Regions from separate parts of the Rhodoglobus aureus genome, predicted to be linked through region 2. Evidence: predicted binding sites of a transcription regulator. Region 2 holds the regulator's gene; the other holds the start of a gene.
The links. The regulator HrcA, encoded in region 2, represses chaperone genes, less so after heat shock. The targets are predictions, from matches to a motif close to TTNGCACTCGNNNNNNNCGAGTGCNAA.
Positions count from the first base shown of each region.

Region 1 (3,411 bases), on a different contig from region 2:
CCGTCTGACGCGCCAACTCGGCAACCCCAGCAACCGAAGGATCCGTTTCAACGAACACCACCGCAATGCCAGCATCACGCAACTGCAACACCACATCGATGGGGCCAATCGACCCATCCGTCAGAATCAGATCCGGCCGCATCGCCAAAATCACCTCGCTGTTGACTGTGTGCGCACTCGAAGTAATCACGGGCAACGTAGCAGCCTCATCGAACGTCGTCGAAATGTCGCGCGCCACCAACGAGTCGAGCAAACCCAGGCCGGCAATAGTTGCCGCAATCGACCCCGAAATATCCATCGCGATCACGCGATCGGTCGAGGAGACAGTCACGGAGGTGTCGCCGCTGAGATCGTGCGACATCACCGTCGTCGGCAACGACTGCTCAGGCGCGGGATCCGGAGCAGAAATACCGGATGACGGGAGGGCCGCCCGAACAAGCCCGCTGTAATCCTTCGCATCGCTCAGAGTCGCCAACTGAGCTAGGGGAGTACAGGAATCAGCCGTGACCGTAACCGCCGGGCTCTCCGCGATCGTCGCGGTCGAGCATCCGCCAACCACAAGCGCGACACAAGCTAACACCACAACAGTGGCGAAAAGTTGTATGCGCATGAAGGCCAATCAGAGACATCGGGTACTAAGGCAATCCTAACCTTCACGAACGCAGATTGCGCCGCTAAGCCGAGTCGTTAGGCAATCACATAGGGTCCGCGTCCTAGAATTGCCACAATCTGGGAGGTCTTGCCGTGTCCGAAACCGAATCCGCGTCGCATGCCCCAACAGGCCTGCCCGAACACGCGACACAGATCCTCGACTTCGAACGCGAATGGACCAGACACGTCGGCGCCAAAGAAGAAGCAATTAGCTCCCAGTTTCACGTATCCAGTGCACGCTACTATCAAATGCTTAACGCCGTAATTGACGCACCAGCCGCCGTAAAATACGACCCAATGCTGGTCTCCCGACTGCGCCGCAACCGAGAAAACCGGATGCGCAACCGCACAGTGCGCACTGCCAACCCCCACAACGAAGAATTGACAGACTAAGCAATGGCGAGTTACCCGAAAGATCGATTCGACGAACAACCCGACGACGTCGAACGCGTAGGCGCACACCGTGGACCCAAACGACGCGGACGCGGCTGGATCGGCTTCGCCTGGGCACTACTCGCGACCGGTGTGCTCGTCTTCGGCGGACTCTTCGCCCTCAGCCAATATCTGGATGACGACCTCGGCATCCCCTTCTTCGCAACACCCGCAGAACCCGTCTCCACCCCCGAACCCGTCGAAACAGTCGAGCCCCTCACCGACCCAGCAACAATCGACCCCGAACGAGCACTCACCATCGACGTGCTCAACGGAAGCCCCGAAAGCGCACTACAAACCAGCGTGTTCGACGAACTCACCACCGCCGGATGGCCAATGGGCAGCGCCGCACCAGCCTCCGCCCGAGACATCGAAGACACCTACGTTTACTACAGCAACCCCGACGACGAAGACGTAGCCTCCGGCCTCGTCAGCACCCTTGGAGTCGGAGAAATCCGCTTCGTAGAACCCGACGTCTTCCCAGCCGCAGAACTCACCATCGTGCTCGGCAGCGACTACCTCCCCAGCGGCGAATAAACTGCCGCAAGGCAAACGCCTAGCCACAGAACGGGGAGCAACCCCCGCCCGCAAAGAACCACGTCCGCGCACAGCGGAACCGACGCGCCGCCGACCCCGGGAGTGCGCTGGGCTGTCTTGCACTCGCCCCTGTCGAGTGCTAATTTTGACCTTGGCACTCGCATAGTTCGAGTGCCAACTTATTCGCTTGTACGACGTCCGGGAGGGACGAGAAATACACATGGCAAAGATCATTGCTTTTAACGAAGAGGCCCGTCGCGGCCTCGAGCGCGGCCTCAACATTCTTGCCGACGCCGTGAAGGTTACGCTCGGCCCACGCGGTCGCAACGTTGTTCTCGAGAAGAAGTGGGGCGCTCCCACAATCACAAACGATGGTGTATCCATCGCCAAGGAGATCGAGCTTGACGATCCTTTCGAGAAGATCGGTGCCGAGCTCGTCAAAGAGGTAGCAAAGAAGACGGATGACGTTGCCGGAGACGGTACAACCACATCTGTTGTTCTTGCGCAGGCTCTCGTTCGCGAAGGCCTCCGCAACGTTGCTGCGGGTGCAGACCCCATCAGCCTCAAGCGCGGTATCGAAAAGGCCACCAACTCGGTCATCGAGGCGCTGATTGCTAGCTCCAAGGAGATCGAGACCAAGGAAGAGATCGCGGCTACCGCATCCATTTCTGCTGGTGACCCTGAGATCGGTGCACTTATCGCTGAGGCGATCGACAAGGTCGGCAAGGAAGGTGTTGTCACCGTTGAGGAGTCGAACACGTTCGGCACCGAGCTTGAGCTCACCGAAGGTATGCGCTTCGACAAGGGATTCCTTTCGGCATACTTCGTCACCGACCAGGAGCGTCAGGAAGCAGTCTTCGAAGACCCTTACGTTCTGATCGTCAATGGCAAGATCTCGAACATCAAGGATCTTCTCCCCATCGTCGACAAGGTAATCCAGAGCGGCAAGCAGCTGCTCATCATTGCTGAAGACGTTGACGGCGAAGCGCTTGCAACTCTGGTTGTCAACAAGATCCGTGGCATCTTCAAGTCGGTAGCTGTCAAGGCTCCCGGTTTCGGCGACCGTCGCAAGGCTCAGCTCGCTGACATTGCAATCCTCACCGGTGGACAGGTCATCTCAGAAGAGGTCGGCCTCAAGCTTGAGAACGCAACTCTCGAACTCCTCGGTCGCGCCCGCAAGGTCGTTATCACCAAGGACGAGACCACGATCATCGAAGGTGCTGGTGAAGAAGAGGCGATTGCAGGTCGCGTCAAGCAGATCCGTGCCGAGATCGACAACACTGACAGCGACTACGACCGTGAGAAGCTCCAGGAGCGTCTCGCCAAGCTCGCCGGTGGTGTTGCAGTAATCAAGGCAGGTGCGGCAACTGAGGTTGAACTCAAGGAGCGCAAGCACCGCATTGAGGACGCAGTTCGCAACGCAAAGGCAGCTGTTGAAGAGGGAATCGTCGCCGGTGGTGGCGTTGCCCTAATTCAGGCTGGCAAGATCGCGTTCGACAGCCAGGCAATGGCTGACTTGGTCGGCGACGAAGCAACCGGAGCGAACATCGTTCGCGTTGCTATCGATGCACCGCTCAAGCAGATCGCCCTCAACGCCGGTATGGAGCCTGGCGTTGTTGCTGACAAGGTTCGCAACCTCCCCATCGGTCACGGCCTCAACGCAGCAACCGGCGAATACGTCGACATGCTCGCTGCTGGCATCAACGACCCGGTAAAGGTAACTCGCTCAGCGCTGCTCAATGCATCGTCGATCGCGGGACTCTTCCTCACGACTGAAGCTGTTGTTGCTGA
Region 1 is NZ_BAAAKW010000028.1:19,404-22,814, reverse strand. Features, by position in the region: gene ABD112_RS07545 (heme/hemin ABC transporter substrate-binding protein) at 1-610, opposite strand, end outside; gene ABD112_RS07540 (DUF3263 domain-containing protein) at 745-1,044, shown strand; gene ABD112_RS07535 (LytR C-terminal domain-containing protein) at 1,048-1,620, shown strand; gene groL (chaperonin GroEL) at 1,841-3,411, shown strand, end outside.
Region 1: groL (chaperonin GroEL) is a predicted target of HrcA. The motif match lies at 1,772-1,798, and genes of this name have one in related genera.

Region 2 (3,411 bases):
CTCATGGTCTGCAACACCACCCTCTGGCCCGACGACGAGCACAATGTCGCGATCATCGACGACGAGGTCGGACAGCGTCTCTGTTGCGGTTGGCTCGAGCACGAGCATCCGCGTGCTGGAGGCGAACGCTGCGAGCTGCTTAGTAGTCACAAGATCAAGCACGTCGGGCAACCACGTGCGCAACGATTGTTTACTGGCTTCGCGCACAATTGCCGCCCACCGATCGCGACCCTTAGCAACCTTTGCTCCCTGCCAGCGCGAAATACTGCGCGCCGCTGACCACGGAATCACGCCGTCAATACCGAGTTCTGTCGCCACTTGCACTGCGAGCTCATCGCGATCGGCCTTGGCCAATGCTTGCGCGAGAAATACCGCAGGCGTGCTGCGTGGAGTGTGCCGTGCCTCAGCAACCTCGATGCTGAGTTCGGTGTGCTCAGCGACGGTGATCGCCCCAGAAACCGTGAGCCCAGCCCCATTGCTAATCGCAATCGTCTCGCCGACTTTCAGCCGCGACACCGTAACCGCGTGACGCGCTTCTGCTTGTGTCAGCGAGACTGTGTCGCCGACCTTAGCGTCGTCGAGTTCTTCATCGATATAGAGGTGAGCCACCGTACTCGCCTACAGGAACCGGTCGCGCAGTTTGGCGAAGAGTCCCTGCTGGAACTCAGCGAATTCTGGCGCTTTGCTCTTGCGCGCTGCGGCAAGTTGCTTTATCAATGCCTGTTCGGTACCGCTCAGCTTAGTTGGAGTGACGACCTGGATGCCTAGGCGCAAGTCACCGCGAGCACCACCACGCAGACCTGTAATGCCTCGCTCCTTGACGGTGAGCACTTCGCCACTCTGAGTGCCCGGCTTGATGTGCACCTCAACCTTGTCGTCCAAGCCGTTCAAGGTCACAGTGGTGCCCAGGATCGCGTCAAGCATCTGAACCTCAACGGTGGCAAGCAGGTCGTCATCGGAGCGACTGAAGACGTCGTGATGACGCACCTTCATCTCCAAGAAGAGGTCACCGTTGGGTCCACCCGCCGGCCCGACTTCGCCCTGGCCCGGCATCTGCAAACGCACACCAGTTTCGACACCGGCCGGAATGTCGACCGAAATGGTACGTTGAGCCCGCACTCGGCCCTGGCCTGCACACGTAGCGCAAGGGTTCACGATGATGTTGCCGTAGCCGCGGCACGTGCCACAGGGGCTCGAGGTCATGACGTTACCCAGGAGGCTGCGCACCTGGCGATGAATCTGACCGCTGCCCTGACAAATATCACAGCGCACCGGTGAAGAGCCGGGTGCCGAACAGCTACCCTCACAGGTCTCACAAAGCACAGCGGTATTGACCTCGATGTCGCGCGAAACGCCAAACATCGTGTCTTTCAGGCTGACCTCAACTCGCAGCAGGGCATCCTGGCCGCGCTCACGACGAGATCGGGGCCCGACGGATTGACCGCCGCCACCACCGCCGAAAAAGGTTTCAAAGATGTCGCCGAAGCCAAAGCTCGCTCCGCCAAAACCGCCGCCGCTGCCGCCCATGTCGTACTGCTGACGCTGCTGCGGATCGCTCAACACGTCATACGCGTGGGTGACGGATTTGAATCGTTCTGACGCGTCCTCGCTCGGGTTCACGTCGGGGTGCAACTCGCGAGCAAGCTTGCGGTACGCCTTCTTGATTTCTTCGGGCGTAGCCTCGCGTGCAACGCCGAGGGCTTCGTAGTGATCTGCCAAAGTTCCGATTGCTCCTTACGAGCTCAATTTTCTTCTAAAAGTCGTGACAGGTAACGCGCTACCGCGCGAACCGCTGCCATGTTGTTCGAGTAGTCCATGCGAGTCGGGCCAAGCACACCCAGTCGCGCAACGTCGCCGCCCGACGAGGAATACCCACCCGTAACGACAGACGTCTCTTCAAGTCCAAATTCTGCGTTCTCTCGCCCAATCCGAGTAGAAACGGATCCACTAGTCACTTGCATCTCTCCAAAGAGGCGCAACAGCGTAACTTGCTCTTCAATTGCCTCAAGCACGGGAAAAATGCTGCCGGAGAAATCTTGCTCGGTTCGCGCAAGGTTTGCTGTACCCGCCAATACAAGTTTGTCATGACGGTTGGCCAACACCTGTTCAACCAGACTGGATGCCACCTGACTGACGACCGCTTGGCGTTCGGCCGCGAAAATATCAGCGAAATTCGCCAGCCTCTCAGCAGCTTCAGGCAGGGACTGCCCGTTGAGCGCGGAGTTCAACTTTGCGCGCATCTCCCCCAAGAACACGTCGTCAAGGGGCTCCAAGACATCGATGAGCCGTTGTTCGACACGCCCGGAATCCGTAATAAACACCGTCATGATGCGCGAAGCACCCAATGGAACCAACTCGATATGGCGCACCCGAGCCGTTGCCAGCGAAGGATACTGCACGAGCGCGACGCTGTTTGTTAGCTGGGAAAGCATGCGCACAGTGCGCGCAAGCACGTCATCCAAGTCGTCGGCTTGACCCAAGAAAGACTCGATCGCTTGGCGCTGTGCGCTCGTGAGCGGCCGCAAATCTGCGAGCTGATCCACAAACACGCGGTAGCCCTTATCGGTGGGCACACGACCAGACGAGGTGTGAGGAGCGGTGATCAGCTCTTCATCTTCGAGCAAAACCATGTCGTTGCGGATCGTTGCGGCAGAGACACCAAAGGAATGACGCTCCACTATCGACTTAGACCCGACAGGCTCGCGCGTAGCAACGTAGTCCTGCACGATGACTCGAAGCACATCAAGTCCGCGGGCGGAAACCATGCCACCACCCACCTCTCTTGATTGGCACTCAATCCGTTCGACTGCCAATCTTACTCGACACACCGCGACACAACCGTTGCACCGCACAACTCATTAGCGCTACCGTATGTCTGTACTTGGGTGCTACCCCTCCGGGGAAATGCTCAGGTGTGACACCGAGCACTTTGATGAAACCCGGGAACTTCCCTCGTTCACCTGAAAGGCACGAACTCATGACTGACGCAAATCCGCAGCCCGCCGCGCCGCAGCCGGCAGCCCAACTGACCACGGCTGAGGACAACCAGTGGGCGTCCTTCGCTCACCTGGGCGGAATCCTCAGCTTCCTGCCATCACTCATCATTTGGCTGATCTTTAAGGATCGCGGCGCTTTCACCAACGTCGAAGCCAAAGAAGCGCTGAACTTCCAGATCACATTGACCATCGCGCACATCGCGCTTGCAATCCTCGGCTCGATCCTGACCGCTGTCACTTTCGGCATCTTCGGCATCATCCAGGGCTTGCTGTGGTTCGCGCTCGTCGCTGTAGCCATCATCTTCTCGATCATCGGCTTCACGAAGGCCAAGGATGGCAACCACTACCGTTACCCTTTCGCACTTCGCCTCATCAAGTAGCACGATATTTAGTAGCTGAATGAGACTCGGCCCCG
Region 2 is NZ_BAAAKW010000001.1:65,417-68,827, reverse strand. Features, by position in the region: gene ABD112_RS00330 (16S rRNA (uracil(1498)-N(3))-methyltransferase) at 1-609, opposite strand, end outside; gene dnaJ (molecular chaperone DnaJ) at 619-1,719, opposite strand; gene hrcA (heat-inducible transcriptional repressor HrcA) at 1,743-2,765, opposite strand; gene ABD112_RS00315 (DUF4870 domain-containing protein) at 2,978-3,376, shown strand.